2 regions of the Streptomyces rubradiris genome follow, and region 2 is predicted to be linked to the other one. Evidence: riboswitches for the same ligand, from Rfam matches in the RefSeq annotation. Region 2 holds a riboswitch; the other holds the start of a gene.
What was found. Region 2 has a riboswitch for glycine ahead of gcvT (glycine cleavage system aminomethyltransferase GcvT). Riboswitches for the same ligand answer to the same signal wherever they lie in the genome.
Positions count from the first base shown of each region.

Region 1: another riboswitch for glycine. It lies ahead of gcvP (aminomethyl-transferring glycine dehydrogenase); the one in region 2 lies ahead of gcvT (glycine cleavage system aminomethyltransferase GcvT).

Region 1 covers NZ_BNEA01000001.1:922,244-937,620, forward strand. The annotation lists gene Srubr_RS04345 (APC family permease) at 1-1,353, shown strand, start outside; gene Srubr_RS04350 (TOBE domain-containing protein) at 1,466-1,861, shown strand; gene modA (molybdate ABC transporter substrate-binding protein) at 2,087-2,917, shown strand; gene modB (molybdate ABC transporter permease subunit) at 2,914-3,774, shown strand; gene Srubr_RS04365 (ABC transporter ATP-binding protein) at 3,771-4,925, shown strand; gene Srubr_RS04370 (TOBE domain-containing protein) at 4,954-5,373, shown strand; gene gcvP (aminomethyl-transferring glycine dehydrogenase) at 5,452-8,337, opposite strand; glycine riboswitch at 8,512-8,606, opposite strand; gene Srubr_RS04380 (PRC-barrel domain-containing protein) at 8,726-9,097, shown strand; partial or broken gene Srubr_RS04385 (DNA polymerase IV) at 9,418-10,782, opposite strand; gene Srubr_RS04390 (MerR family transcriptional regulator) at 10,946-11,629, opposite strand; gene Srubr_RS04395 (bifunctional nuclease family protein) at 11,892-12,365, opposite strand; gene ftsR (transcriptional regulator FtsR) at 12,449-13,186, opposite strand; gene Srubr_RS04405 (FHA domain-containing protein) at 13,231-14,061, opposite strand; gene Srubr_RS04410 (DUF881 domain-containing protein) at 14,252-15,133, opposite strand; gene Srubr_RS04415 (small basic family protein) at 15,139-15,377, opposite strand, start outside.
Region 2 covers NZ_BNEA01000015.1:2,571,931-2,587,307, forward strand. The annotation lists gene Srubr_RS24460 (ABC transporter permease) at 1-294, opposite strand, end outside; gene Srubr_RS24465 (enhanced serine sensitivity protein SseB C-terminal domain-containing protein) at 644-1,435, opposite strand; gene Srubr_RS24470 (enhanced serine sensitivity protein SseB) at 1,634-2,413, opposite strand; gene Srubr_RS24475 (AAA family ATPase) at 2,480-3,148, opposite strand; glycine riboswitch at 3,326-3,430, shown strand; glycine riboswitch at 3,431-3,544, shown strand; gene gcvT (glycine cleavage system aminomethyltransferase GcvT) at 3,586-4,704, shown strand; gene gcvH (glycine cleavage system protein GcvH) at 4,842-5,219, shown strand; gene glyA (serine hydroxymethyltransferase) at 5,234-6,499, shown strand; gene Srubr_RS24495 (L-serine ammonia-lyase) at 6,603-7,970, shown strand; gene Srubr_RS24500 (hypothetical protein) at 8,041-8,448, shown strand; gene Srubr_RS24505 (WD40 repeat domain-containing protein) at 8,435-9,577, shown strand; gene Srubr_RS24510 (Ca2+-dependent phosphoinositide-specific phospholipase C) at 9,631-10,662, shown strand; gene Srubr_RS24515 (glycoside hydrolase family 25 protein) at 10,700-11,254, shown strand; gene Srubr_RS24520 (NADPH-dependent F420 reductase) at 11,295-11,957, opposite strand; gene Srubr_RS24525 (FadR/GntR family transcriptional regulator) at 12,132-12,836, opposite strand; gene Srubr_RS24530 (2-isopropylmalate synthase) at 13,043-14,728, shown strand; gene Srubr_RS24535 (ABC transporter ATP-binding protein) at 14,725-15,377, shown strand, end outside.

The DNA of each region.
Region 1 (15,377 bases), on a different contig from region 2:
CTCGTCGTCGTGATCACCGGCCTGTGGCACGTCGTCACCGCCGGGCATGTGATCACCGACTGGAGCGGTGCCCTGACCGAGGAGCACGGCAACGTCTTCGTGATGATCGGCGTGGCGCTGATCGTCTTCCCGAAACTCGCCCTCGGCCTGTCCGGCTTCGAGACCGGCGTCGCCGTCATGCCGCACGTCCAGGGCGACCCGGGTGACACCGACGAGCGGCCGGCCGGCCGGATCCGGGACACCAAGAAGCTGCTGACCACCGCCGCGCTGGTGATGAGCTGCTTCCTGATCACCACCAGCTTCATCACGACGCTGCTCATCCCGGAGCGGGAGTTCAAGCCGGGCGGCGACGCCAACGGCCGCGCGCTCGCCTATCTCGCGCACGAGTACCTCGGCAACGCCTTCGGCACGGTGTACGACGTCTCGACGATCGCCATCCTGTGGTTCGCGGGCGCCTCCGCCATGGCCGGACTGCTCAACCTGATGCCGCGCTACCTGCCCCGCTACGGCATGGCCCCGCACTGGGCCCGGGCGGTACGCCCGATGGTCGTCGTCTTCACCCTGGTCGCCTTCCTGGTGACGTGGATCTTCGACGCCAACGTCGACAAGCAGGGCGGCGCCTACGCCACCGGTGTGCTGGTGCTGATCAGCTCCGCCGCGATCGCGGTGACCATCGCCGCGCGCAAGGCGGGCCAGCGCGGCTGGACCCTGGCGTTCGGGGCGATCTCGGCGGTGTTCCTCTACACGACCGTGGTGAACGTCATCGAGCGTCCGGACGGTGTGAAGATCGGTGCCTGCTTCATCGTCGGGATCATGCTGATATCGCTGCTGTCCCGGCTGGCCCGCGCCTTCGAGCTGCGCGTGACCCACGTGACGCTCGACCCGATGGCGGAGCGGTTCGTCCGGGACATGGCCCACCGGCGCATCCGTTTCATCGCCAACAAGCCGGGGCGGCGGGACCAGGCCGAGTACCGGGACAAGGCCGAGCAGATCAGGGCCGACAACGACATGCCGGAGCAGGAGGACTTCGTCTTCGTCGAGGTCACGGTCACCGACCCGTCCGAGTTCGAGGCGGGGCTGGCCGTGCGCGGCGAGGTGCTGCACGACCGCTACCGGGTGCTGACGCTGGAGTCCTCCTCCATCCCGAACGCCCTCGCCGCGCTGCTGCTGCACGTCCGGGACGCCACGGGCCGCACCCCGCACATCTACTTCGAGTGGACCGAGGGCAATCCGTTCGCCAACTTCCTCCGTTTCTTCCTCTTCGGCCAGGGCGAGGTCGCCCCGGTCACCCGTGAGGTGCTGCGCGTGGCGGAACCGGACCGGGAACGCCGCCCGCGGGTACACACCGGCTGAGTCGGCCATCGGGCCCGCACGGCATGCCCCCCGGCATCCGCTATATCGCGTTATACCCCTGCGGTCGGCCCCGAACACACGCTTCCCGGCGCTTGCCCCTATCGTGACCGGCATGCAGTCCTACACGATCGGCCAGGCCGCGCGGCTGCTCGGCGTCAGCCCCGACACCGCCCGCCGCTGGGCCGACGCCGGCCGGGTGGCCACCCACCGCGACGAGTCCGGGCGCCGGCTCATCGACGGCAGGGACCTCGCCGCGTTCTCCGTCGAACTCGCCAAGGGTGACAGCGGCGAGGAAGAGGCCTCGTACACCTCCGTCCGCAACGCCTTCCCCGGCATCGTCACCGCGATCAAGCTCGGCGACGTCGCCGCCCAGGTGGAGATCCAGGCGGGCCCGCACCGGCTGGTCTCGCTGCTGACCCGGGAAGCCGTGGAGGAACTGGGCCTGGAGGTCGGCATGGAGGCCACCGCGCGCGTGAAGTCGACGAACGTGCACATCGACCGCGTCTGACCGGCCCGAGCACCGGGGCCACTCCCCTGCCACCACCGCCCCGGCCACGCCGCCGACACCCACGCCGTACGAACGCACATGCAAGCTACAAACCCCGTACTCCCGGCTCATGCGAAGCGACAGGAGACTTCTGCCTCGTAGATGCGGCAGTATCATCGCCGCACGGCCGATCAACGGACGTGCCAGGGCGCGACCGTTGTCCAAGAACCGAGGAGTCGATCCGTGATGACCCGTTCCGTGCGCCGGACCCGGCGGATGCTGCGACTGGCCGGTGCCGGAGCCGCCGCCGCGCTGGCCCTGAGCGCCTGTTCCTCCTCATCGGACTCATCGGACTCGTCCGGGGAGTCCGGCTCCACGGGCGCGTCGGCTTCCCCGAAGCTGTCCGGCACGGTCACCGTGTTCGCCGCCGCCTCCCTGAAGGAGGGCTTCACGACCCTGGGCGAGGAGTTCGAGCACCGGCACCCCGGGACCAAGGTCAGCTTCAGCTTCGGCGGCAGCGACACCCTTGCCGCGAGCATCACCGGCGGCGCCCCCGCCGACGTCTTCGCCGCCGCCAGCGCCAAGACGATGAAGACCGTGACGGACGCGGGAGCGGCGTCCGGCACCCCGGTCACCTTCGTGCGCAACCAGCTGGAGATCGCCACCCGGCCGGGCAACCCCGCGAAGGTGTCCTCCCTGAAGGACCTCACCAAGTCCGGGCTGAAGGTCGTCCTGTGCGACAAGACCGTGCCCTGCGGCTCCGCCGCGCGCAAGGCCCTGGACGCCGCCAAGGTCAAGCTCACCCCGGTCTCCTACGAGCAGGACGTCAAGAGCGCCCTGAACAAGGTGGAACTGGACGAGGCGGACGCCGCGGTCGTCTACAAGACCGATGTGAAGGCCGCGAAGGGCAAGGTGCAGGGCGTGGAGTTCCCCGAGTCCGCCGGCGCCGTCAACGACTACCCGATCACCGTGCTGAAGAACGGGCGGAACGCCGAGGCGGCCCAGGCGTTCATCGCCCTCGTGCGGTCCGCCGACGGCCAGAAGGTGCTGGGCGAGGCCGGGTTCCTCAAGCCGTGACCTCGCCCGACAAGCCCGGCGTCGCGGCCGGCCGCCGCACGGGCCGGCCGCGACGCCGCCGCGCCGGCGCGGGGGGCCGCCGCGGGGTGCCGTTGCCGCTGCTGCTGCCGGGCCTGCTGGCGCTGGCGTTCCTGCTGCTGCCGCTGCTCGCGCTGCTCGTCCGCGCGCCCTGGCGCTCCTTGCCGGATCAGCTGGGCAGCACCGAGGTGTGGCAGGCGCTCCAGCTGTCGCTGATCAGTGCCACCGCGGCGACCGCCGTGAGCCTCGTCCTCGGCGTGCCGCTGGCCTGGCTGCTGGCCCGTACGGACTTCCCCGGCCGTGGCCTGGTACGGGCCCTGGTCACCCTGCCGCTGGTGCTGCCGCCGGTCGTCGGCGGTGTGGCGCTGCTGCTGGCCCTGGGCCGCAACGGGGTCGTCGGGCGGTGGCTGGACGCGTGGTTCGGGGTCACGCTGCCGTTCACCACCACCGGGGTCGTGATCGCGGAGGCGTTCGTGGCGATGCCGTTCCTGGTGATCAGCGTCGAGGGCACCCTGCGCGCCGCCGACCCGCGCTACGAGGAGGCGGCCACCACGCTCGGCGCGTCCCGCTTCACCGCGTTCCGCCGGGTCACGCTGCCGCTGATCGCGCCCGGCATCGCGGCCGGCGCGGTGCTGGCCTGGGCGCGGGCGCTCGGCGAGTTCGGCGCGACGATCACCTTCGCGGGCAACTTCCCCGGCCGCACGCAGACCATGCCCCTCTCGGTCTACCTCGCCCTCCAGAACGACCCGGAGGCCGCCATCGCCCTCAGCCTCGTGCTGCTCACCGTGTCGATCGCGGTCCTGGCAGCCCTCAGGGACCGCTGGATGACAACCCCATGACCCACACCGACCCCCACCCCGACAAGCAACCCGCCAACAGCGCCACTCCCGCCCCGCCCGAGCCCGCACGCCCATCCGGACCCGCACCGGCCGATGTCGCTCCGCCCCCGGCCGCCGGCCTCGACGCCCGCCTCGTGGTCGACCGCCCCGGCTTCCGTCTGGACATCACCCTGACGGCCGCCCCCGGCGAGGTCGTGGCACTCCTCGGCCCCAACGGCGCCGGCAAGACCACCGCCCTGCGCGCCCTCGCGGGCCTCGCCCCGCTCACGGACGGCCACCTGCACCTGGACGGCACCCCCCTGGAGCACACGCCCCCCGAGTCCCGTCCGGTCGGTGTCGTCTTCCAGGACTACCTGCTCTTCCCCCACCTGTCCGCCCTGGACAACGTCGCCTTCGGCCCCCGCTGCCAGGGCGTGGGCAAGGCCGAGGCCCGCACCCAGGCGGCGGCCTGGCTGGACCGCATGGGCCTCGCCGACCACGCGGCCACCAAGCCACGCCGGCTGTCCGGCGGCCAGGCCCAGCGCGTGGCCCTCGCCCGCGCCCTCGCCACCCGCCCCCGCCTGCTGCTCCTGGACGAGCCGCTGGCGGCCCTGGACGCCCGTACCCGCCTGGAGGTCCGCGCCGGGCTCCGCCGCCATCTGGCCGAGTTCGAGGCGGTCTCCGTACTGGTCACGCACGACCCGCTGGACGCCATGGTGCTCGCGGACCGCCTGGTGGTCGTGGAGCACGGCCGGGTCGTACAGCAGGGCGCCCCCGCCGACATCGCCCGGCACCCGCGCACCGACTACATCGCCCGGCTCGTCGGCCTCAACCTCTACCGGGGACAGGCCGCGGGGCACACCGTACGGCTCGACGCCGGGCCGGCGGTCACGACGACGGAGGAGCTGTCCGGGCCGGCCTTCGTGGCGTTTCCGCCGTCCGCCGTGACCCTGTTCCGGGACCGGCCCTCCGGCGTGAGCGCCCGCAACCTGTGGCGCTGCGAGGTCAGCGGCCTGGAGACGCACGGCGACCGGATCCGCGCCGACCTCACCGGCGAACTCCCGCTCGCCGCGGACCTGACGACGGTGGCCGCCGCCGAACTGGACCTGCGCCCCGGTACACCGGTCTGGGCGACGGTGAAGGCGACCCAGACCCACGCATACCCGGCCTGACCGGACCCGCGCCCTACGGTGGGTGCCCATGACCCTGAGCATCCGCAACCAGCTGCCCGGCACCGTCACCGAGGTCCACGCAGGCCAGGTCATGGCCACCGTCGAGGTCCGGCTGGACGGCGGCCCGCACCTGCTGGCCGCCATCACCCTGGAGGCCGCCGAGCAGCTCTCCCTCGCGCCCGGCCGGCCCGTGCACGCCCTGGTCAAGTCCACCGAGGTCGCCCTCGCCGCACGCCAGGCCGAGGGGCTGTCCATCCGCAACCGGTTCCCCGGCACCGTCACCGAGGTCCGCCCGGGCGAGGTCATGGCCTCCGTGAAGATCGCCACGGCCGTCGGCGAACTCACCGCCGTCATCACCACGGACGCGGTCGCCGACCTCGGCCTCTTCGTGGGCTCGGAGGTCATCGCCCTGATCAAGGCGACCGAGGTCGCACTGTCGGCCCCTTAGACATCGTTTCAGCGGCGGAAGAGGCCCCGCCCGGTGGAACCTGGCGTTCCGGGCGGGGCCTCTCAAGCAGCGGTTCGCTCAGTCCTCGTAAGCGTCCAGCGGCGGGCAGGAGCACACCAGGTTGCGGTCGCCGAAGGCCTGGTCGATGCGGCGCACCGGCGGCCAGTACTTGTCGGCGGCCGAGCCGCCGGCCGGGAAGACGGCCTGCTCACGGCTGTAGGCGTGCGCCCACTCGCCGCCGAGCGCCGCCGCGGTGTGCGGGGCGTTCCGCAGCGGGTTGTCCTCCGCGGGCCACTCGCCCGAGCCGACCTTCTCGATCTCCGCGCGGATGGCGATCATCGCGTCGCAGAAACGGTCCAGCTCGGTGATGTCCTCCGACTCGGTCGGCTCGATCATCAGCGTGCCGGCCACCGGGAAGGACATGGTCGGCGCGTGGAAGCCGTAGTCGATCAGGCGCTTGGCGACATCGTCCACGCTCACGCCGGTCGCCTTGGTGATCGGGCGCAGGTCGATGATGCACTCGTGCGCGACCAGGCCGCCGGGGCCGGTGTAGAGCACCGGGTAGTGCGGCTCCAGGCGCTTGGCGATGTAGTTCGCCGACAGCACGGCCACCTGGGTGGCCCGCTTCAGGCCCTCGCCGCCCATCAGCCGGACGTACGCCCAGGAGATGGGCAGGATGCCCGCGCTGCCCCACGGGGCCGCCGAGATCGGGCCCACGCCCGTCTCCGGGCCGGCCTCCGGCTGGAGCGGGTGGTTCGGCAGGTACGGCGCGAGGTGCGACCGGACCGCGACCGGGCCGACGCCCGGACCGCCGCCGCCGTGCGGGATGCAGAAGGTCTTGTGCAGGTTCAGGTGGGAGACGTCACCGCCGAAGTGGCCCGGCTTGGCGAGGCCGACGAGCGCGTTGAGGTTGGCGCCGTCGACGTACACCTGACCGCCGGCCTCGTGGACCTGGGCGCAGATGTCGGCGACGTGCTCCTCGAACACGCCGTGCGTGGACGGGTAGGTGATCATCAGCACGGCCAGCTCGTCGCGGTGCTGCTCGATCTTGGCGCGCAGGTCCTCGACGTCGATCTCGCCGTCCTCGGCGGTCTTGACGACGACGACCTTCATGCCGGCCATCACGGCGCTGGCGGCGTTGGTGCCGTGCGCGGAGGACGGGATCAGGCAGACGGTGCGCCGGTCGTCGCCGTTGGCGCGGTGGTAGCCGCGGACGGCGAGCAGACCGGCCAGCTCGCCCTGGGAGCCGGCGTTCGGCTGGAGGGAGACCTTGTCGTAGCCGGTGACCTCGGCGAGACGGTCCTCCAGCTCGCGGATGAGGGTGAGGTAGCCCTGCGCCTGCTCGGCGGGCGCGAAGGGGTGCAGCTGCCCGAACTCGGGCCAGGTGACCGGCTCCATCTCCGTGGTCGCGTTGAGCTTCATGGTGCAGGAGCCCAGCGGGATCATGCCGCGGTCGAGCGCGTAGTCGCGGTCGGCGAGCCTGCGCAGGTAGCGCAGCATGGCGGTCTCGGAGCGGTGCTGGTGGAAGACCGGGTGGGTGAGGTAGTCGTCGGTGCGCAGCAGCGCCTCGGGCAGGGCGTCCTCGGCGGTCGCGTCCAGCGCCTCGATGTCGGCGTCGACGCCGAAGGCGGACCAGACAGCGTCCAGCCCGGCCCGGTCGGTGGTCTCGTCGCAGGCCATGGAGACGTGGTCGGCGTCGACCAGCCGCAGGTTGACGCCCTTGTCCCGGGCGGCGGCGGCGATCCCGGCGGCGTTGCCGGGCACGCGCGCGGTGACCGTGTCGAAGAAGGCGCCGTGGACGATCTCGACACCGGCGGCCTTCAGGCCCTCGGCGAGGAGGGTGGCGTAGCGGTGCGTGCGCCGCGCGATGGTCCTCAGGCCCTCGGGCCCGTGGTAGACGGCGTACATGCCGGCCATGACGGCGAGCAGCACCTGTGCGGTACAGATGTTGCTGGTGGCCTTCTCACGGCGGATGTGCTGCTCACGGGTCTGCAGTGCGAGCCGGTAGGCCTTGTGGCCGTCGGCGTCGACGGAGACGCCGACCAAGCGGCCGGGCAGGCTGCGCGCGAACTTCTCGTGTACGGCCATGTAGCCGGCGTGCGGACCGCCGAAGCCCATGGGCACGCCGAAGCGCTGGGTGGTGCCCACGGCGATGTCCGCGCCCAGCTCGCCCGGCGAGGTCAGCAGGGTCAGGGCGAGCAGGTCGGCGGCCACCGTCACCAGGGCGCCCAGCTCGTGCGCCTGGTCGATGACGGGCTTGAGGTCCCGTACGGCACCGGAGGCGCCCGGGTACTGGAGCAGCACGCCGTTGATCTCGCGCTCGGCGATCTCCGCCGGAATGCCTGCGGACAGGTCGGCGACGACGACCTCCACGCCGGTCGGCTCGGCGCGGGTCTCGATCACGGCGATGGTCTGCGGCAGCGTGTCCGCGTCGACCAGGAACAGGCCCTTCTTGTTCTTGCCCATACGCCGGGACAGGGCCATCGCCTCGGCGGCGGCCGTGCCCTCGTCCAGCAGGGAGGCGCCGGAGGTGGGCAGCCCGGTCAGCTCGGCGACCATCGTCTGGAAGTTCAGCAGGGCCTCCAGACGGCCCTGGGAGATCTCCGGCTGGTACGGCGTGTAGGCCGTGTACCAGGCGGGGTTCTCCATCACGTTGCGCAGGATGACGGGCGGGGTGAAGGTGCCGTAGTAGCCCAGGCCGATCATGGAGCGCAGGACCTGGTTGCGGTCGGCGAGCGAGCGCAGTTCGGCGAGCACCTCGGCCTCGGTGCGGGCGCCCGGCAGGTCCAGGGAGTCGGCGTTCTTGATCACATCCGGGACCGCGGCGGCGGTCAGCTCGTCCAGCGAGCCGTATCCGACCTGCGCGAGCATCTTGGCCCGCGCCTCCTGGTCGGGTCCGATGTGGCGCTGCTCGAACGGGGTGCCCGCTTCGAGTTCGGAGAGCGGAATGCGATGGGCGGTCATTGCGGAGGCCTCCTGGTCTGACGCGACCTGCGAGGGGCACCCCGGCGCGGGTACCCCGACGGCCTCCCCCTCTGTCATCTGCACCTGAGAGCTTCACCGGACGCCCGCGGGCGCCGGCTTTCACCGTCGGTGAGGGCAGGAGCCGTCGACGCCCGCCCTGCTTTCCAGAGTGACCTCGTCCGTGCGGTACGTGAGCCTGAGAGATTCCGGGGAGGAGTTGCTCCTTCGGCGCCCCCGAGGTGGTCGGAGGACTCTCCCGCGCGGGGTCAGCAGCCGCTGTCAGCCTACCAGCGAGGTCAATGGGGCAGCCTTCGAGTGGCCGCCTCCTCCAATGTGCTCTTTCGTAGTGCTTACGGATGAGTTGCGACCACGTGGAGGGAGAGGGACCGTGCAGACCGACATCGATCCGCGCAGCCTGATCGGCCGCAAGGCGTTCGACCGCAAGGGCACCAAGATCGGCACCATCGACGAGGTGTACCTGGACGACGCGACCGGCGTGCCCGAGTGGGCGGCCATACGCACCGGCCTGTTCTCCCGGGACGCCTTCGTGCCCCTGGAACCCAGCGAACTCGTCGACGGCACCCTGCGCGTCCCCTACGACCGCGCCCTGATCAAGGACGCCCCCGGCTTCGGCGTGGGCCGCCACCTCTCTCCCGAGCAGGAACTCCAGCTCTACCACCACTACGGTCTCGACACGGCCTCCCCTCCCCCGCTCCCGGACCACGACTTCGGCAGACTGGCGGGCTCGGAGGAAACCTGACCCCCCGGCCCCTCCCACCCACGCCCCTCCTCCCTATCCCGAGCACCTTGCCGAGCCCGGTCCGCTCCCAGCACGGGGCGCCTCCCCCGATCACCGCTCTCTCCTGGGACGCGGCCCTTTTCGAGCGCACGGACGCCGTCAGGGGCACGGCCGTCCTCGGGGGCGGGGGACTCGCCGAGGACCCGGACCCCATTCAGGGCAAGGGACTCGTCCTGCCCGCCGGAGTCTTCCCGGTCCCGGGACCCCTCCCGGCCCCGGGACTCCTCCCGGCCCCGGCACTCTTCCGGGGTCCGGGGCGGAGCCCCGTGTCGGCCGCTGTCGGGCGGGGTCCCGGGACGGGCGGGCGGGTGGGAAAGGGCCGCGACCAACGGCAACGGATCCGCAGACGCCAGCGCGGGATCGTCGGCGAAAAACGTCCGCACACGCCCCGGTTCCGACTGAGGCGTCTCGAACCGTACCGTCACCCTCCCCAGCCCGCTCCCCTGCACCCAGCCGGGCCCGTACTCGGCGTGCCGCACATCCTGCCCGGCCCGCCAGTGCCGCTCCGCGGCTTCCGGCTGCTCCGCCTCCGCCTCGACGGCGGCCTCCTCCGGCTCCTCCACCACCCGCACCGGCATGGCCTGCGCGAACAGGTCCTCCTGGGTGTAGTCGGCGAGCCCGGACACCCCGACCCCGAGCAGCCGCACCCCGCCGGTGGTGTCCACGGAGTCCAGCAGCCGCGCCGCCGCCTCACGGATGACGGCGGGATCGTCCGTGGGCCCTCTGAGCGTCTCGGAACGAGTCAGGGTCGAGAAGTCGTACCGCCGCACCTTGAGCACGATGGTCCGCCCGGACAACCCGGCCCCGCGCAGCCGCCGCACACACCGGTCGGCCAGCCTCTGCACCTCCAGGCCGACCCGCACCCGGTCGTGGATGTCCACGTCGTACGTGTCCTCCACCGACACCGACTTGGCCTCCCGCTCGGCCACCACCGGCCGCTCGTCCCGGGCGTGCGCCATCGCGTACAACGCCTGCCCGTGCGCCCTGCCGAGCAGCCGGACCAGCTCGTCCTCGCCCGCCTCGGCCAGCTCCCGCACCGTGGTGATCCCGGCTCTGCGCAGATGGTCCCCGGTGGCCGGCCCGACCCCCGGGAGCGTCCGCACCGGCATGGGCGCCAGCATGTCCCGCTCGGTGCCCGGCTCGATCAGCACGAGTCCGTCGGGTTTGGCCTGCTCGGAGGCGATCTTCGCGAGCATCTTGGAGGCGGCGAGCCCCACCGAACCGGTGAGCCCGGTGACCGCGCGGATGTCCGCCCGCAGCTTCTCCCCGGCCCGGCGCGCCGACTCCTCGTCCCAGGCCGCTCCCCCGGCCTCCAGGTCCACGAACGCCTCGTCCAGGCTCAGCGGCTCCACCAGCGGCGACAGCTCCCGCAGCAGCGCCATCACCTGCTCGCTGATCGCCCGGTACAGGGTGAAGCGCGGCACCAGATAGGCGGCGTTGGGTGCCAGCCGACGCGCCTGCGCCATGGGCATCGCCGAGTGGACCCCGAACACCCGTGCCTCGTACGACGCGGTGGCCACCACACCACGCGGTCCGAGCCCGCCCACGACGACCGCCTTCCCGCGCAGGCTCGGCTTGGACGCCTGCTCCACCGCGGCGAAGAAGGCATCCATGTCGAGGTGCAGGATCGTGGGCGCGTTTCTCACATCTCCGATGCTGCACCACACCACTGACAACGCGGTGGCACAGGGACACCCCTCGGCGGAACCGGCCGGTGCGGGCCGCCCGGTCGCGACCGCCGGGCGCCTGAACGCGACGCGCCGACCGCCCGGACATGGGTGGATCGGACCGGCCCGTTACACGGACGCGTCAGACCGCCCGGTTGCGCCGCCGCGCCAGCTCGTCCGCGGGGTTGTGCCCGACGAGTGTCTCGCCGGTGTCGATGCGCTCACCGTGCAGCTGGGAGAGCGCGCTTTCCACGTCCCGCCACACCACACCGACGGCGATTCCGAAGATGCCCTGACCGCCCTGGAGCAGGGCGTGGACCTCGTCCGGCGAGGAGCACTCGTACACGGTGGCGCCGTCGCTCATCAGGGTCATCCGCTCCAGGTCACGGAAACCGCGTTCCCGGAGGTGCTGCACGGCCGTGCGGATGTTCTGCAAGGACACACCCGTGTCCAGAAAGCGCTTGACGATCTTCAGGACGACGACGTCCCGGAAGCTGTACAGCCGCTGAGTGCCCGACCCGTAGGCGGGCCGCACGCTGGGCTCGACCAGGCCGGTGCGGGCCCAGTAGTCCAGCTGTCGGTACGTGATGCCGGCGGCAGCGCAGGCCGTGGGCCCGCGATAGCCGATCTGCTCGGACGTCATGGACGCCACCCCTCCGCCGTTCGGCACCGCCGTCGGCAGCTGCGGAGCGTGCTCCACGGCGCCGCCGGGATGGGCATGTCCCCCGCCTGAGCGCAGCCGCGAACTCGGGGGCGGGTACGGACCGCTCTCCCCGAAACCGCGTCCCGGAGCACCCCCGACCGTACCGTCGCCGCTGGTTCTCACGCCGACCTCCGTCCTTGACCTGCCTTCTCGACGGTAGGCAGTCACCAGGGGTGCGTCAACGATCGCCACACTCGGCACGCCGAGTGATAATCACCCTAGGAGTGGTTTCCCGTGCCCCACCGCGGGGAAAGGCTAGCCGAATGCGCTCGCGGCGAGCCGTAGGACGCCCATTCCGCCGCGGACATGTGCCAGGGCGCCGGCCGCGCCGAAGCCATCGGCCTCGCCGGGCAGAACCCCTGGTCCGACGGGCCGGCCGGGCCGCTCACTGGCTGCTGGTGCCGAAGTCCTCGGGGGAGATCTGGTCCAGGAACTCCCGGAACTTCTCCACCTCGTCCTCCTGCTCGTCGGGAATGGCGATGCCCGCGTCGTCCAGCACCGTGTCACTGCCGTAGATCGGCGTACCGGTGCGCAGAGCCAGCGCTATGGCATCGGAGGGGCGGGCGCTGACCTCGACCCCACTGGCGAACACCAGCTCCGCGTAGAAGACACCTTCTCGCAGATCGGTGATGCGCACCTCGGTCAGCTCCTGGCCGACGGCCTCCAGCACGTCCTTGAACAGGTCGTGGGTCAGCGGTCGCGCGGGGGCCATGCCCTGCTGGGCGAAGGCGATCGCCGTCGCCTCCCCCGGCCCGATCCAGATGGGGAGATAGCGGTCGCCCCCCACTTCGCGCAGGAGCACGATCGGTTGGTTGGAGGGCATTTCGACCCGGACACCTACGACATCGAGCTCGTTCACACAGCAACCCTAGGCCGTGCCCGGGACGTTTGGGTAGTCGGGCCGGGAACAGGTGCCCGATCCGGCCGCCCGAGGGCCCCGTTTCACGGGATTCGCACCCCGAGAGCGGTCTTCACCAGGGCCGCGTGCAGCTTCATGGTGAGGTCCGCCAGCTCCTTCGTACGGGCCTCGGCGTGCGCCCGGGTCTGCGGGTTGCGGTGGCGCTTGAGCGGGGCGACGATCTGGTCGACCAGGCCCGCCTCTCGGTCCGCGGCGGCCTTCATCACCCTGAGGTGGCGCGGCTCGATCCCGAACCGGCCCAGTTCGGCGACCAGCGCGGCCACCGTGACGGCCTCGGCGTCGTACGCCCCGTCCTCCAGCGGAGCGATGAGCCCGTAGGACTCCCACTCCTTCAGCTCGCCCTCGTCGATGTCCGCCGCGGCCAGCAGCTCGGCCCTGCCCACCCTGGCCACCGTGGGGCCCTCCACGGCCGCGGCGGCGTCCTGCGCGGTGCGCTGGCGCCCGACCAGGGGCAGCGGGACGGCCTCGCCCCGCTCCATGGCGTCCAGGTGCTCCCGGATCACCTTGAGCGGCAGATAGTGGTCCCGCTGCATCCGCAGGATGTGGCCGAGACGCTCGACGTCCCCGGCGCTGAACTTGCGGTACCCCGACGGGGTCCGCCGCGGCTCGACGAGCCCCTCCGACTCCAGGAAGCGGATCTTGGAGATGGTGACTTCGGGGAACTCGTCGCGCAGCACGTTCAGCACCGTGCCGATGCTCATCAGCCCACTGTCCCTGGCGGCGGTACCGCTTCCGGCACCGCCGCTCGGTGTTTGAAGCATGGACCTTCCCTCTGGGGTTCCCCCGGACACCGTCCGGGGGCGGGTCAGTAGCCCTGCCGGCTCGCGTAGAACACCAGCCGGTACTTGCCGATCTGCACCTCGTCACCGTTCGACAGGGCGACCTGGTCGATGCGCTCGCGGTTGACGTACGTGCCGTTCAGGCTGCCCACGTCGGCCACCGTGAAGGAGCCGTCCGGGGAGCGCCGGAACTCCACGTGCCGCCGGGAGACCGTCACGTCGTCCAGGAAGATGTCGCTCTGCGGGTGCCGGCCGGCCGTCGTCAGATCACCGTCCAGCAGGAAGCGGCTGCCCGAGTTCGGCCCCCGGCGCACGACGAGCAGCGCCGAGCCCGGCGGCAGCGCGTCCACCGCGGCCTGCGCCTCCGGGGAGAGCATCGGCAGCGGCGTCTGGCCGGTCGCCTCGGAGTCGTACGCCTCCAGCCCGGAGATCGAGATCGTGGACGTCGTCTCGGAGGCCCGCTCCGGCGTCAGCCCGGGACGCAGCGGCGCCCCGCAGTGGGAACAGAACCGCGCGTTCTCCGGATTGCGGTTACCGCACCTCGTACACACCAGGACCGACATCGACGGATCCTCCTGCCGCGGCTGCCCCGCCGGGGCATTGGACGCGTACGGGCCGGAGGCGAACCCTCCACCCGTACCTGAGGTTGACGGTTGCCCGAAACCTATGCCGCCGGACTGGGCAGGGTCAACTGACGCCGCGCCCTGACCTCCCTGAATGTCACCGCCCGGACCAGCGACCTGGTCCCGGAACAGCGGGCGCTGGCCCTCCGCGTCAGGCTGTGCGCGATGGCGAGCGGTCGCGTTGTCGCTGCCCTCTCGCGCGCTCTTGCCGAACAACTTCGCAAACAACTTCACGGGCGATTCCCCTTGACCGAAACAGACCCGCCCGTGGGGCAGGACGAACCCTGATTGCCTACACCGGCCGAGCCGGACATTCTCACAACGTCCGTATCCACCAGACAGTTTCCACCACGCACCACCCCTTCGGTGCGCCGACCCCCCGCAACCTCATGCCCTTGCCCGACGGCACCCATGCACCGCCGGTTCACTGGGAGGACGACCGAGCGTAGTCAGGCCGCTCCGCCCGCCGCAAGGCGTCCACGACGATCTTGTCCGACCGTTCGACGGTCACCGTGGCCTGCTCTTTCTCCAGAGTCTGCACCACACCTCCAGGGATGTTCAGCGCCGGCTCCAAGTCCTGCGGCTTGCCGATGACCCTGAAACGATACGGCGCGTTGATCTTGTTCCCGTCGACGCTGACACTCCTGTCGGAGTCGGCGAAGTACGTTCCCGCGACCACCCGGACCCCGTTGACCTGGATCGCCTCCGCGCCGGCCGCGCGCAACTCCTGGATCGCGTCGAGCAGCATGTCCGCCTTGACCGTCCCCTTCGTGTCCTCGATCGTCATGGTGATGCCGGGACCCTGTGCCGCCACGGTGCCCGCCAGGATGCCGAGTTGCCTCGCCTTCTCGGCGGTCTGCCGGCGCGCCTCCGCCGCCTGGTCGGAGCTGCTCTGCAGTTCCTGACGCTGTTTTTCGAGTCCCTGCTTCTCGTCCTCAAGACGCTGAGTACGCGAATCCAGTTCATCGAGGATACGTACAAGATCTTCTTGACGTGCGCCGCGCAGCGCGCTGTCGGTGTCGCTGTTCGACGCCACCTGCACGGCCAGGCCGAAGCCGAGGCCGAACAGCAGCACGGCGACGATGAGTTGCGCCCGGGTGAAACGCGGCGGCCACAGGCCCTTGACGAGCCGCTGCCGGCCCGTCAGTGGCTGCGGGGGCCGCTCCTCGGCCCCCGGGCCGGTTCCGGGCGCGGGCACCGGCACCTCGGCCGGCAGCTCCCTGCGCAGCCGGTTCCCCGGCCGGTCGTCCCGGTCGCCGTGGGCGTTCTGTCCGTCTCCGATGGTGCGCTCGTTCTGGTCGCTCATGGAGGTCACGCCCGGAACACGTGCCGGCGGATCGCCGCCGCGTTGGAGAAGATCCGGATGCCCAGGACGACCACCACGCCCGTGGACAGCTGCGCGCCCACGCCCAACTTGTCTCCCAGGAACACGATGAGGGCGGCGACGACCACGTTCGACAGGAACGACACCACGAAGACCTTGTCGTCGAAGATGCCGTCCAGCATGGCCCGCAGACCGCCGAAGACGGCGTCCAGCGCGGCGACGACGG
Region 2 (15,377 bases):
GCTCATGCCGCCCCAACTGCCCGTGGGCAGCGAGGTGTCCGGGGTGATCAGGTCCTGGTTGAAGGCGTTGGGGTCGAGGCCGAACAGGGCCTGGATGGGGCGCGAGAGGACGGCGAGGAGGATCAGCAGGATCACGATGACGCCGCCGGCGACGGCGGCCTTGTCCTTCTTGAACCGGGACCAGGCGATCTGGCCCAGGGAACGACCCTCGATCTGCCCCTTACCGGCACCCTCCAGCACAGCCTCCGGCTGCGTCTCGGCTGCCGCCCCGGTGGTCTCGATCGGTGCGGTCACGGTGAGCGACCCCTCTCGCCGGTGGTGACCGGCCTGCGCCTGCCGCGGATTGCGGCTTTGTCGACTTGCCATCGAACACGTGGCCTCGGCCTCGTGTCTGAGTCGCGAGTCTTCAGCGTCGTTGTGATCACCCGCCAGAGCTGACGGCGAAAGTATGCGCAACCGTGATGCAGTGCGGGGGATTCCGTTATCCGAACAGTGGGTAACGGCCCTCGGACGCGGGCCAGTTGGGGCAGATCGGCGAATCTACGCGGTTCGGGAGGTACGACCGATGTCTACGCGCGCAGAAGCGTCCCGCTCCCGTGCATTGTGCGGGCCGGTCAACAAACCTGCCACCACGCCTCGTTGCTCAGTAGCCGCTGCGCGCCGGCGGGTAGCCGTAGCCGCCGGCCGGCGCCTGCGGCGGGGCCGGCACCTGGAGCGGGGGCTGCTGCGGGGGCACCGGGGCGTGCGCCTCACGGTCGTAGAAGGGGCGCGCGTTGGCCCGCATCCACATCACCACCGGGTCGTGGTCGTCGGTCATGGCGACCGTCGAGACCGGCAGGCCCTCCGGGACCGCGCCGATGGACTGCTGCATCATGGCGCGCACCGAGTCGACCGCGGCGGGCGAGGTGTCGTACACGTCCAGGCCGATGGCGAGGTAGGGCGCCCCGAGCGCGGGCTGCACCCAGGCGCGGCGCAGCGAGCGCAGCGCGGGGGTGCGGTGCGCGTTCTGCGCGAGCAGGGCGTAGAACTGCGGGATCTCGATACCGGGTTCGGACAGCCGCAACGGGCCGGCGGGCTGGCGGTCCAGACCGGTGGCGATGCGGCGCAGGTCCGGCCAGGGGATGCCGACGCCGCCGCCGGGCGCGTGCGGGTTGAGCCAGAGGCCGTAGTGGTCGGGGTAGAGGGTGCGGGCCACGTCCAGGCCGTCGGCCACCTCGTAGGAGCGGTTCCAGCCGCTGGCCGACAGCTCCTGGGCGGAGGTCACGCAGGGGGCGTAGGGGAAGCCGTCCACCTCCATGGTCCCGTACTGGGCGTCCGGGGCGCCGGCCTGGCCGTGCCACAGGAGCATGAAGACCTGGCCGGAGGTGGGGGTGGCGAGGGCGCGCAGCAAGGACTCGTAGGCGTCGTAGCGTCCGGGCGTGACCTGGCGCAGCATGTGCTCGACGCTGCCGCTGTGGCTCGCGCTCACCTGGTGTGCCCCTTCTTTTTGGTGACCCGGCGTTTGAGCACAGCTTATGCGCCTAGTAGCTCGGGACCTTGGCGTTCGTACGCGTGTGCGGGTGCGTTGTGGCTTGTCGCGCCCCGCGGCGGAGCCGCATATCGGACACAGCCCCGCGCCCCTTTGGGGCTCGGTTCAGTGGGCGGATGTGTAGAACGGGCGGACGTTCGCCTTCAGCCAGGTCGCCACCGGGTCGTCCGTTACATCCAGCAGGACCAGGTTGACCGGCCATTTGACGGGGACCTCGGCCAGGGCCTTGCCGAGGGCCTGGAGGGGGAGGGCGCGCAGGTCGCCTTCCCACTGGGAGAGTTCGACGCCCACGAACATCGCCGGGTCGGCCGTCTCGACGGCGGCCAGGCAGCGGCGGGCGGTGAGGACCACGCCGGTCCCGGCGAACTCGGCGGAGGCGGCGGCGAGGAAGTCCACCGGGTCGTCCTGCCAGTCGGGCTCGAAGAGGCGCACCCGGCCGCCGGTGCCCGGGCCGTCGAGCGGGGTGCGGCCCACCCGGCACAGCTCGGCCACGGCCTGGGGCGGCAGCGGTATGCCGACCACGCCCTCGGGATTGACGGCGATGCCCACCTGCGGGGGCAGGCCGCGGGCGAACTCCACCGCCGGGGCGATGGTGTACGACATGTGGGAGCCGGCCACCTGGCGCAGCTGTTCCTCGGAGCTGAACACCGGGACGTACGCCTGGCCGTCGATGTCGAGCGTCGGCAGGTCCAGCGGGCCGCTGTCCGGGCCCCCGCCGTTCGGCAGCGGGATCCACAGGAAGCTGCGGCCGAGGACCTCGACGATCCGGCCGCCCGCCGCGGGGATGCCGAGGGAGGCCGACAACACCTCCTCCAGCTCGTTGCCGGGCCAACCGCCGTGCGGGTGCGGGTGCGCCTGTGCCGGGAAGTCCGCCGGGAAGTCCATGTGCCTACCGCCTGCTGGGAACCACTGCTGTGACCATGAAGGCTAGCGGGTGGCGCTGACAGTGCCTCACCGCGTGAAGCCGACGCGGGCGAGGACGTCCGCCGCGTCCCGGTCCAGCAGCACCGCCGCACCGCAGCCGCCCGGCAGCCGCCCCTTCTCCACCGCGCGCAGCAGCCGGGCGGTGGCGCGGCGGTGGCGGCGGAAGGCGTAGCGGGAGACGCCCCGGCCGCGCTCGCGCTGGCCCTGCCGGGCGGTCTCGGGGCTGACGTCGAGGAGGAGCAGGTGCAGGGTGCCGCCCCGGCGCCGGGCCGCGCGGGCCAGCCAGGCGCGCACCCACGGCTGGGTGCCGCAGTCGTGCACGACAAGCCCCTCCCCGGTGCGCAGGGCCCTGCACAGTCCGGCGTAGTGGGCGAGGCGGACCAGGGGGCGGTAGAGCGCGTACGGCAGGAAGCCGGGGACGCGGGCCTGCCAGCGGTCCCGGGTGTCCTGGGAGTCGACGCGGCCGCCGGTGACCGCGCGGCGCATCAGGGTGGACTTGCCACTGCCGGGCAAGCCGGTGACGACCACCAGGTCACGGGGGCCGAAGAGCAGGGCGTGCGGGCTGCGGCCGGCCCGGTCGCGCAGGTCGCGGACGACCGGCGCGGGGCGGTCCGCGCCGCGTTCGCGGACCGCCGCGGCGGGCTGTCCCGGCACCGCGAGGCCGGCGTGGGCGGCGTAGGCCGAGGTCCTGTTCACCGTGATCGTCCTCCCGAGGGCTCGATCGGTCCCATGCCCGTTCTCTGTAAAGGGAAGGTAATGGAGAACGGTCGGCGGTTCGTGTGCTTACGGCCACAGGTCGGTCACAAGCGGCACGCTCTGGATGGCCGGGGTGTGGCGTGCAATGATGAGCCCGCCAACTGCATACCGGCCGTTTGAATCCGCGCGGGAGAGTCCCCGGGCCCCCTCGGGGCCGCCTGGGGCGCCGAAGGAGCAAGTCCCTCCCTTGAATCTCTCAGGCCCCGTTACCGCGCGGGCGAGGCACATCTGAAAAGCGGGCCGCCGCCGCCGGCGGCTCCACCCAAGGTGCAAGCCGTGATCGTCCCCGTGGCGGTGGCGGCGAACCTCTCAGGTTCCGATGACAGATGGGGAGGAACGTTCCTCGCCCGTCCTTTGCCCTGGGAGACGACCGACCGATGAGCAGTACCGAACTCCGTCATACCGCGCTCGACGCCGTGCACCGCTCGCTGGGCGCGACGATGACCGACTTCGCCGGCTGGGACATGCCCCTGCGCTACGGCTCCGAGCGCGACGAGCACCTCGCCGTGCGCACCCGGGCCGGTCTGTTCGACCTGTCCCACATGGGCGAGATCACCGTGACCGGCGCCGAGGCCGCCGCCTTCCTGAACCACGCCCTGGTCGGCAACATCGCCTCGGTCGGCGTCGGCCGCGCCCGCTACACCATGATCTGCCAGGCCGACGGCGGCATCCTGGACGACCTGATCGTCTACCGGCTGGCCGAGACCGAGTACATGGTCGTGGCCAACGCCTCCAACGCCCAGGTGGTGCTGGACGCCCTCACCGAGCGCGCGGCCGGCTTCGCCGCCGAGGTCCGCGACGACCGGGACGCCTACGCGCTGATCGCCGTGCAGGGCCCCGAGTCCCCCGGCATCCTGAAGTCGCTCACCGACGCCGACCTGGACGGCCTGAAGTACTACGCCGGGCTGCCCGGCACGGTCGCCGGCGTCCCGGCGCTGATCGCCCGTACGGGGTACACCGGCGAGGACGGCTTCGAGCTGTTCGTGAAGCCGGAGCACGCCGTGGCGCTGTGGCAGGCGCTCACCGAGGCCGGCGAGGGCGTCGGACTGGTCCCGTGCGGGCTGTCCTGCCGGGACACGCTGCGCCTGGAGGCGGGCATGCCGCTGTACGGGCACGAGCTGAGCACTTCCCTGACCCCCTTCGACGCCGGGCTGGGCCGCGTGGTCAAGTTCGACAAGGAGGGCGACTTCGTGGGCCGCGCGGCGCTGGCCGAGGCCGCCGGGCGGGCCGCGCAGAACCCGCCCCGGGTGCTGGTCGGGCTGGTCGCCGAGGGCCGCCGGGTGCCGCGCGCCGGGTACGCCGTGGTGGCCGGCGGCGAGGTGATCGGCGAGGTCACCTCGGGCGCCCCCTCCCCCACCCTGGGCAAGCCGATCGCCATGGCCTACGTCGACGCGGCGCACGCCGCGCCGGGCACCGAAGGCGTCGGCGTGGACATCCGGGGCACCCACGAGCCGTACCAGGTCGTGGCGCTGCCGTTCTACAAGCGCCAGAAGTAACCGCCGCCCGCGCCCGCACCGGCCCGGGACCCCGGCCCGAGGGCGGCGCGTGAGCCTGCGCACATTCGCCCGCTCACCAGCGGTTTCCCCAGTCCCCCCGTCATCACCACTCCCGCGCGTACAGGAGAATTCAGGCCATGAGCAACCCCCAGCAGCTGCGCTACAGCAAGGAGCACGAGTGGCTGTCGGACGCCCAGGACGGCGTCTCGACGGTCGGCATCACGGAGCACGCGGCCAACGCGCTCGGCGATGTCGTCTTCGTCCAGCTCCCCGAGGCCGGCTCCACGGTGACCGCGGGCGAGACCTGCGGCGAGCTGGAGTCCACGAAGTCGGTCTCCGACCTGTACTCGCCGGTCACCGGTGAGGTCACCGAGGTCAACGAGGACGTCGTCAACGACCCGTCGCTGGTGAACTCGGCCCCCTTCGAGGGCGGCTGGCTGTTCAAGGTACGCGTCACCGAGGAGCCGGCCGAGCTGCTCTCCGCCGACGAGTACACCGCCTTCACCGCCGGCTGAGGAGTCGTAGCCCCATGACTGTCCTGAACACGCCCCTGCACGAGCTGGACCCGGAGATCGCCGCCGCGGTCGACGCCGAGCTGAGCCGCCAGCAGTCGACGCTGGAGATGATCGCCTCCGAGAACTTCGCGCCGCTCGCGGTGATGGAGGCGCAGGGTTCGGTCCTCACCAACAAGTACGCCGAGGGCTACCCGGGCCGTCGCTACTACGGCGGCTGCGAGCACGTCGACGTGGCCGAGCAGATCGCCATCGACCGGGTCAAGGAGCTGTTCGGCGCCGAGTACGCCAATGTGCAGCCCCACTCCGGCGCCTCCGCGAACCAGGCGGCCCTGTTCGCGCTGGCCCAGCCCGGGGACACCATCCTCGGCCTGGACCTGGCGCACGGCGGCCACCTCACCCACGGCATGCGGCTGAACTTCTCCGGCAAGCAGTTCAACGTGGTCGCCTACCACGTGGACGCCGAGACCGGCCTGGTCGACATGGCCGAGGTGGAGAAGCTCGCCAAGGAGCACCGCCCGAAGGTGATCATCGCGGGCTGGTCGGCGTACCCCCGGCAGCTGGACTTCGCCCAGTTCCGCCGGATCGCCGACGAGACCGGCGCGTACCTGTGGGTCGACATGGCGCACTTCGCCGGCCTGGTCGCCGCCGGTCTGCACCCGAACCCGGTGGAGTACGCCGACGTGGTCACCTCCACGACCCACAAGACGCTCGGCGGCCCGCGCGGCGGCATCATCCTCGCGAAGAAGGACTTCGCGAAGAAGCTGAACTCCTCCGTCTTCCCGGGCTTCCAGGGCGGTCCGCTGGAGCACGTGATCGCGGCCAAGGCGGTGTCCTTCAAGGTCGCGGCGGGCGAGGACTTCAAGGAGCGCCAGCGCCGTACGGTGGAGGGCGCCCGCATCCTCGCCGAGCGGCTGACCGCGGCCGATGTGCGCGAGGCCGGGGTGAACGTGCTGTCCGGCGGCACGGACGTGCACCTGATCCTGGTGGACCTGCGCGCGAGCGAGCTGGACGGGCAGCAGGCCGAGGACCGGCTGCACGAGGTCGGCATCACGGTCAACCGCAACGCCGTCCCGAACGACCCGCGCCCGCCGATGGTCACCTCGGGGCTGCGCATCGGCACCCCGGCGCTGGCCACGCGCGGTTTCACGGCCGAGGACTTCGCCGAGGTCGCGGACGTGATCGCCGAGACGCTGAAGCCGTCGTACGACGCCGAGGCGCTCAAGGCGCGCGTCAAGGCGCTCGCCGACAAGCACCCGCTGTACCCGGGTCTGAGCAAGTAAGTCACGTTTCGCGGGGCACCGCGCACACTGGGAGTACCGGCGTGCGCGGTGCCCGCGCCCCTGTACCGCCCCTTCGCACCACCCCCGTATTGAGGAGTCCCCCGTGGCCATCTCGGTCTTCGACCTGTTCTCGATCGGCATCGGCCCGTCCAGCTCCCACACGGTCGGCCCGATGCGCGCGGCGCGCATGTTCGCCCGCCGGCTGCGCAACGAGGGCCTGCTCGGCTCCGTCGCCGCCCTGCGCTGCGAGCTGTACGGGTCGCTCGGCGCGACCGGCCACGGCCACGGCACCCCGAAGGCGGTGCTGCTCGGCCTGGAGGGCGCCTCGCCGCGCACGGTGGACGTGGAGACGGCCGACGAGCGGGTGGAGAAGATCCGGCAGGCGGGCCGGATAGCGCTGCTCGGCGAGCACGAGATCCCGTTCTCCTACGACGACGATCTGGTCCTGCACCGCCGCAAGGCGCTGCCGTACCACGCCAACGGCATGACCCTGTGGGCGTACGACGCCTCGGGCGCCGAGCTGGTGACGAAGACGTACTACTCGGTCGGCGGCGGTTTCGTGGTCGACGAGGACGCGGTGGGCGCGGACCGGATCGTGCTGGACGACACGGTCCTGAAGTACCCGTTCCGCACGGGTGACGAGCTGCTGCGCCTGACGAAGGAGACGGGCCTGTCGATCTCCTCGCTGATGCTGGAGAACGAGCGGGCCTGGCGCACCGAGGAGGAGATCCGCGCGGGCCTGCTGGAGATCTGGCGGGTGATGCGCGAGTGCGTCCAGCGCGGCATGTCCCGGGAGGGCATCCTGCCGGGCGGGCTGAAGGTGCGCCGCCGCGCGGCCGTCTCGGCCCGCCAGCTGCGCGCCGAGGGCGACCCGCTGGCGCACGCCATGGAGTGGATCACGCTCTACGCCATGGCGGTGAACGAGGAGAACGCGGCCGGCGGCCGGGTGGTGACGGCCCCCACCAACGGCGCGGCCGGCATCATCCCGGCGGTGCTGCACTACTACATCAACTTCGTGCCGGGCGCGGACGAGGACGGCGTGGTCCGCTTCCTGCTCGCCGCCGGCGCGATCGGCATGCTCTTCAAGGAGAACGCCTCCATCTCCGGCGCCGAGGTCGGCTGCCAGGGCGAGGTGGGCTCCGCCTGCTCCATGGCGGCGGGCGCGCTCGCCGAGGTGCTCGGCGGCTCCCCGGAGCAGGTGGAGAACGCGGCCGAGATCGGCATGGAGCACAACCTGGGCCTGACCTGCGACCCGGTCGGCGGCCTGGTCCAGATCCCGTGCATCGAGCGCAACGGCATGGCCGCGGTGAAGGCGGTCACGGCCGCGAAGATGGCGATGCGCGGCGACGGCTCCCACAAGGTGTCCCTGGACAAGGTCATCAAGACCATGAAGGACACCGGCGCCGACATGAGCGTGAAGTACAAGGAGACGGCCCGGGGCGGCCTGGCGGTCAACATCATCGAGTGCTGAACCGGTACGATTTCCGACCACACCGTCACAAATAGCTTTTTTCGCGTCACTCGGCGCTACGATTCCTGGCGTGATCGACCTGTACCCCGCGCTGTGGGGACTGCTCGGCAGCAGTGTGGCCGAAGCGCTCAACCTCTCGGCGCTGATGCGTCCGACGGGTCCGCGCAGCCGCTGGCGCTGGCCCTGGCGCACCCGTGCCGACCGGCCGGTGATGCTGGTGGCCATCGGGCTGCGGCTGTTCGCCGGGTTCGGTCTCACCGCGGCGCTGGGGAACTCCGGTCAGCTGCCGAACGCGACCGCCGCGTTCGCCGTGGGGGTGACCACCCCGCTGGTCGTGGCGAAGTTCTTCCAGGCGATCCCGATCACCGGCGCGGGCGCGGGTCAGCAGCCCGAGCCCCCGCTGCCCACCGCCCGGCAGGCCGGCGCGGATGCCGAAGAGGCGCTGTCGCAGCCGAGGGGGTCCAGTGCTGCGAGCTGACAGCGCGCTCGGCCGTCTGGTGCTGGCGCTGGCCGTCCGCCCTGCCGACTTGCCGCCGGTGCGGCACGCGGGCCCCGGCACGCGGCTGATCGCCGCCCTGGGGACGCGCCCGGTGCCGCCGGCGGCGGCTCCGGTCCCGGCGCGGCACCGGCTGGGGTCCCGGGGCCGGTGGTTTCCGGGCCTGCTCACCGCCTGGCTGGTCGCCCTGACGTGTCTGACGGCCGCCGCGGTGCTGCCCGGCCCCTGGCGGGGGGTGGCGCCGGGGCAGGCCCAGCCGCCCGGACCGGAGCACTGGAGCCTGGCCGCCGCCGGGCGGCTCGGTCCGCGCGGGCGGGCCGAGGCGCTGGCGTTCACCCCGGACGGCCGGCTGCTGGTGACGGTCACCCGGACCTCGGCCAGCACCTGGGACGTGGCGGACCCCGGACATCCCGAACGGGTCCCGGTCCCGGCGGGCGTGCGCCGGGTGACGGCCGTCACGACGAGTCCGGACGGCCGCACGCTGGTGGCGGCCGGGGGGGCGGACGTGCGGGCGCTCGCCGTCGGCTCGGGGGTGACCCGGTGGTCCGTCGACGGTGCCCCGATGGAGGTGAAGGCGGTGGCGGCGGGCCGGGACCGGGTCGTCCTCGCCGACTCGGGCACGACCGGCCCCGCCCGGCTGGCGGAGCTGCGCCTGGACACGGGCCGGCCGCCGCGGCCGACCACCCTGAGCCGGCTGCGCCAGGCCGTCGCCGCCGCCCAGTTCTCCGCCGACGGCCGCACCCTCGCCGTCGCGGGTGCCGAGGGGTCGGTGCGGCTGTGGGACGTGTCGGATCTGCGGCACCCCGAGGCGGCGGGGCCCGCCTTCGGCGGCCCGGGGGGGCGCACGACCGCGCTCGCCTTCAGTCCCGACGCCCGGCTGCTGGCGACCGTCGACTCCGCGCGGACCGTGCGGCTGTGGGACGTCACCGACCGTGCGCGGCCCCGCCCGCTGGGCCGTCCGCTCGGTGACGGGGCCGAGCGCGTCACCGCGCTCGCCTTCAGCCCGGACGCCCGGCTGGTGGCCACCGTGGGGGCCGACGGGACGGCCAGCCTGTGGTGGCGCTCGCCGGCTGCGGAGGCTGATGTTCCTCCAGGGGCTACCGCGCAGTAACCGATCAACCTTAGGCTGCCGCCAACTCGGCGTCGGCGAAAGGGAGTTCGGTCATGCGTGGGGTGAGAGGGCTGGTGGCGCTCGTGGGGGCCGCCGCGGTGCTGGCGGGGGCACCGGTGAACGCCCAGGCGGCGTCACCGAAGTTCTCCGCGACGACGGCCATCGGCACGCACAACGCCTACGAGAAGGACAAGTACCCGTACTTCGCGCAGGCGTTGGACTCCGGCGCCTCGCTGCTGGAACTGGACGTGTACGTCGACAGCATCAGCCACCGCTGGCGGGTCAGCCACAGCAACCCGCTGGGCAACGACAACAACTGCGAGGCCGCCAAGACGCCGAGCGAGCTGTACAGCAAGAGCCGTAACCAGGACCTCGGCAGCTGTCTGGACAACATGGCCGCCTGGAACCGGCTCCACCCCGACCATCCGCCGATCGTCGTCAAGGTGGAGATGAAGGTCGGCTTCAACGACAAGGCGGGCATGGGCCCGGACGAGTTCGACACGCTCGTCGCACAGAAGCTGGGCGGCGACGTCTACAAACCGGCGGATCTGCTCGGTGGCACCCATGCCACGCTGGACGCGGCGGCGAGGGCCGACGCCTGGCCGGCCCGGGACGCGATGAAGGGCAAGTTCCTCCTCGACCTGATCCCCGGCACGGTGGAGCAGGCCAACCCGTTCGACAGCTACTGGACGGACGAGGAGTACGGCGACCACCTGCGCGACCTGTCCGCGGCCGGGAACATCTCCGCTGCCCAGGCCTTCCCCGCCGTGCTGGGCGCGGCGAACGGCGACCCGCGCGCCAGCCGCTACGACGCCTCGATCCGGCCCTGGTTCGTGTTCTTCGACGGCGACGCGGCGGCCTATGCCGACAACGGCTACGACACCTCGTTCTACGCCGCGAACCACTACATACTGATCGCCACCGACGCCCACAACGTGTCCCCGGCGATCTCCTCCACCAACCCCACGGACGCCGAAGTCGCCGCCCGGCTCGCGCTGTTGGCCAAGGGCCATGCGAGCCTGATCACTTCGGACTGGTCGGCGAAGTCCGCGTCCGTACTCGGTTCGGTGACCGCCCGCGGCTGAATGTTCCGGCCACGGGCCGGCAGGGCACAACCCCTGCATGCTCCATGGCATCGACGTCAGCGCCTTCCAGTCCTCCTCCTATGCCACGGACGGCCTCTCCTTCGTCTTCATCAAGGCGACGGAGGGCCGTTCGTACGTCAATCCCAGGCTCGCGGCCCAGACCAAGCGAGGGCGTGACGCGGGCCTGGTCGTCGGCTTCTACCACTTCCTGTGGCCGGGCCACATCACCGCCCAGGCCGAGTACTTCCTGCGGCACGCCCCGGACCGCCCCGGCGACGTCCTCGCCGTCGACTGGGAGAACACCGGCGAGGGAACCCACGCGAGCAACGCGGAGAAGGACCGCTTCATCCGCAAGCTGAAGGAGTCGCGGCCGGACAACCGGGTCGTGCTCTACTGCAACCGCCACTTCTGGCTGAACATCGACACCACGTCCTACGCCGGGGACGGGCTGTGGATCGCCGACTACGTCACCAAGGGCAAGCCCCGCATCAAGGCCAAGTGGCGGTTCCACCAGTACACCAGCGAGCCCCTCGACAAGAACGTGGCCCAGTTCGCGGACAAGGACGACCTGCGCGACTGGGCCACGCCCTGACGGCCGGGCGGCGGGCTACACCAGTACGCCTCAGTGCCTCTCAGTACCGGAAGTCCGCCGGGCGCTGCGGGGAGGCCTTGCGCAGGGCCTCCCGTACCGCGTCCGCGCCGGCCCGCAGGCCGTACACCGGGGTGTCCGGCTGCTGGCGCCAGGAGTCGTCGATGCCGCCGGCGTCGACCGTGTCGAAGCCGATCTCGTCGATCAGGGCGCGCACCTTCGCCTTGGCGGCCTCGTCGTCCCCGGCGACGGGCAGCGCCATGCGGTCGGGGTGACCGGCGGGCAGCGGGCGGTCCAGGATGTCCTGGGCGTAGGTGCCGTTGAACGCCTTGATCACGGGGTGGCCGAGATGCTGCTCGACCCAGCGGCTCTCGGTCAGGCCCCCGTCCTCGATGGCGTCGATCCGGCCGTCGCGCTGCTTGGGGTAGTAGTTGTTCGTGTCGATCACCGCGGCCCCCTCGGCCGCTCCGTCCAGCAGGCCCGCGGGGAGGTCCGGGACCGCCTTCAGGGGGACGGTGACGACGACGACCTCGGCACCCTCGGCCGCGTCCTCGGCGCGCACCGGGGTGGCGCCGGTCTCCCGCGCCAGGTCCTTCAGCGTCTCGGGGCCGCGGGAGTTGGCGACGGAGACGTCGTGGCCGAGGGCGGTGAGCCGCCGGGTGAGGTTGCCGCCGATGTTCCCCGCGCCGATGATGCCGATCTTCATGGCCGACCTTCCGCCTATTGATGCACGTGCATGCTTCTGTCGTCCTGGACAACCGCAGGGACGGCCGCGCTATTCCGGCCACCCAACCGCCGCAGGTCGCCGTAGCCGTGGACGGTCGGTGGCCGTTCACGGGACCGGGCCGCCGTGGGTGCCGGTCGGGAACGCCCGGGTCGGCTACGGTGCCTCCTCGCCTCCCGCCCGCAACAGGCCGAGCGTCGACTCCAGTTCGGTCTGCAGGATGGCCGCCGCGGCCTCCGGATCGCCGGTGATGACGGCTTCGACCAGGCCCGTGTGGGTGTGGTCCCCGGTGCCGGGGTCGGTCTCGCGGAGGCTGGTGAGGTCCACGACGGCGATCAGGCCCTCGCGCAGGACGGGCACGAACTCGGTGAACAGGTCGGACAGGACCGGGTTGTGGGCGGCGGTGACCACGGCCACGTGCAGGGCGATGTCGGCCTCCACGAAGGCCGCGTCGTCGGCCGCGACGGCCGCGCGGCGGCCCTTGAGCGCGGCCCGCAGGGCGGTGACGTCCTCGGGGGTGCGGCGGCGCGCGGCGAGCCGGGCCGCCTGGACCTCGACGCCCATGCGGACCTCGTACACGTCGGTGACCGCGGCCCGGCGCAGCCGGGTGGGCCAGTCCTCGGCGGGCTCGGTGGCGATGACGAACACGCCGGCGCCGTGCCGGGCCCGGACCAGGCCCGCGCCGGCGAGGGCGCGCAGGGCCTCGCGGACCGTGGAGCGGCCCACCCCCAGCTCCTTGGCCAGCGTGGTCTCGCCGGGCAGCTTGCCGCCGACCGGCCAGTGTCCGGCCGCGATCTGTTCGCGCAGGCGCTGCGCCGCCTGTTCGACCAACGGGCTGGGGCGGAGGGCGCCGAACGGCATGGGGGTCACCAACTTGTCCGAGAGGTGCGGGTGTTGCCCGACGATTCTCACTTGTCTGAGGAGCTGAGGAGTGGATAGCGTACCCCGCATGTTCCGCGGTCTGCTTCTTCTCGGCTGCCGCGGCGGGGTCTGACGCGACCGGCGCCCCGCCGCGGGGCTCCGCGCTGCCGGTCACCTTCCGACCGAGCCGAAGGCCACAGCCGACGATGACCACCGCCCCCGCCGTCTGGGATCCGCAGCGGCCGAGCCGCATGCCGTACCACCGTTACCGCCCCTACCAGGACCGCGTGCACGTCCCCGCCGGGGACCGCCGCTGGCCCTCCGCCCGTATCGAGCGCGCCCCGCTGTGGGTCCCCGTCGACCTGCGCGACGGCAACCAGGCGCTCGCCGAACCGATGGACACCCCCCGCAAGCGCCGCTTCTTCGACCTGCTGGTGGCGACCGGTTTCAAGGAGATCGAGGTCGGCTACCCCTCCGCGAGCCGGACGGACTTCGACTTCGTACGGCACCTCGTGGCGGACGGGGCCGTACCGGACGACGTGACGCCCGTGGTGTTCACGCCCGCCCGGACCGACCTGATCGACCGGACCTTCGACGCGATCGCCGGGCTGCCCCGGACGGTCGTGCACCTGTACATCGCGACCTCGCCGGTGTGGCGGGACGTGGTGCTCGGGCGGGGCCGGGACGAGGTGTGGCGCACCGTGCGGGAGGCGGCCGGGCACATGGCCCGGCGGGCCGGCAACGCCCCCGGCGTCCGCTTCCAGTTCTCCCCCGAGACCTTCAACCTCACCGAACCCGACTTCGTGCTCGAACTGTGCGACGGGCTCACCGAGTTGTGGGACGCGAGCCCCGACCGGCCGGTGATCCACAACCTGCCGGCCACGGTGGAGATCGCCACCCCGAACGTCTACGCCGACCAGGTCGAGTACATCCACCGCAACCTGTCCCGCCGCGGCTCCGTCATCCTCTCCGTCCACCCGCACAACGACCGCGGTACGGGCGTCGCCTGCGCCGAACTCGCCGTGCTGGCCGGGGCGCAGCGGGTGGAGGGCTGCCTCTTCGGCAACGGCGAGCGCACCGGTAACGTCGACCTGGTGACCCTGGCCCTCAACCTCTACACCCAGGGGGTCGACCCGATGGTGGACTTCGGCGACATCGACGCCGTACGGGAGACGGTGGAGCACTGCAACCGGCTGCCCGTGCACCCCCGGCACCCGTACGCCGGCGAGCTGGTCCACACCGCCTTCTCCGGCACCCACCAGGACGCCATCAGCAAGGGGCTCGCCCACCACGCCCGGCGGGCGGCCGAGGCGGGGCTGAGCGAGCGGGAGGCGCCCTGGGAGGTGCCGTACCTGCCCGTCGACCCGGCCGACCTCGGGCGGTCCTACGAGGCGGTGATCCGCGTCAACTCCCAGTCCGGCAAGGGCGGGATGGCGTACCTGCTGAGCCAGTACGCGGGGATCGACCTGCCGCCGGACATGCGGCCGGAGTTCGCCCGGATCGTGCAGGAGGCGACGGACGACAGCGGGCGGGAGGCCACCCCGAAGGAGCTGTACGAGCTGTTCCGGGCGGCCTATCTGACCGAGGGCGCGGTACGGCTGCACGCCTGGTCCGCGCACGAGGAGGCGCCCGGCGTCCACCGCTTCGTGGGCACGCTGGAGGCCGGCGACCGCGTCGGCGACCACGAGGGCACCGGCGCCTGCGTGGCGACCGCGTTCGCCGACGCGCTGGCCGGGGCCGGTCTGGCGGTGCGGATCCTGGACTTCACCCAGGGTCCGGCGGCGGCCTTCGCCAAGTGCCGGGTCGCCGGGGTCACGGCCTGGGGCGCGGGCACGGGACCGTCGGCCACGGTGCGGGCGGTGCTGTCCGCGGTGAACCGGGCGGTGCGATGAACGAGGTACTGCGCGCCGAGGACGTCCACGTCGTCCGGGACGGGCGGCCCCTGCTCCAGGAGGTGTCGCTGACCGTGCGGGCCGGGGAGCACTGGGCACTGCTCGGCCCCAACGGCGCGGGCAAGTCCACGCTGCTCGGGCTGCTCGGCGCGGTGGTGCACCCGACCCGGGGCACGGTGGAGGTGCTCGGGCACCGGCTGGGCCGGGTGGATCTGCGGCAGCTGCGGACACTGGTCGGACACGTCAACCCGCGCCATCCGCTGACCTCGCCGCTGCGGGTACGGGACGTGGTGCTGACCGGCGCGACGAACTCCGTGGAGCCTGTTCCCCGGTGGCGGCCCACCCCCGAGCAGCGGGAGCGGGCCGAGGCGCTGCTGGCCACGCTGGGGCTGGACGCGCTGCGGGACGCGCGGTGGCCGACGCTGTCGCAGGGGCAGCGCGGCCGGACGCTGATCGCGCGGGCGCTGATGCCCGAGCCGCGGCTGCTGCTCCTGGACGAGCCGGCGACCGGCCTGGACCTGCCCGGCCGGGAGCTGCTGATCGAGGCCCTGGAGTCGCTGCGGGCGGAGCGTCCGGAGCTGGCGACGGTGCTGGTCACGCACCATCTGGAGGAGTTGCCGGCGGGCACCACGCACGCCGTGCTGCTGCG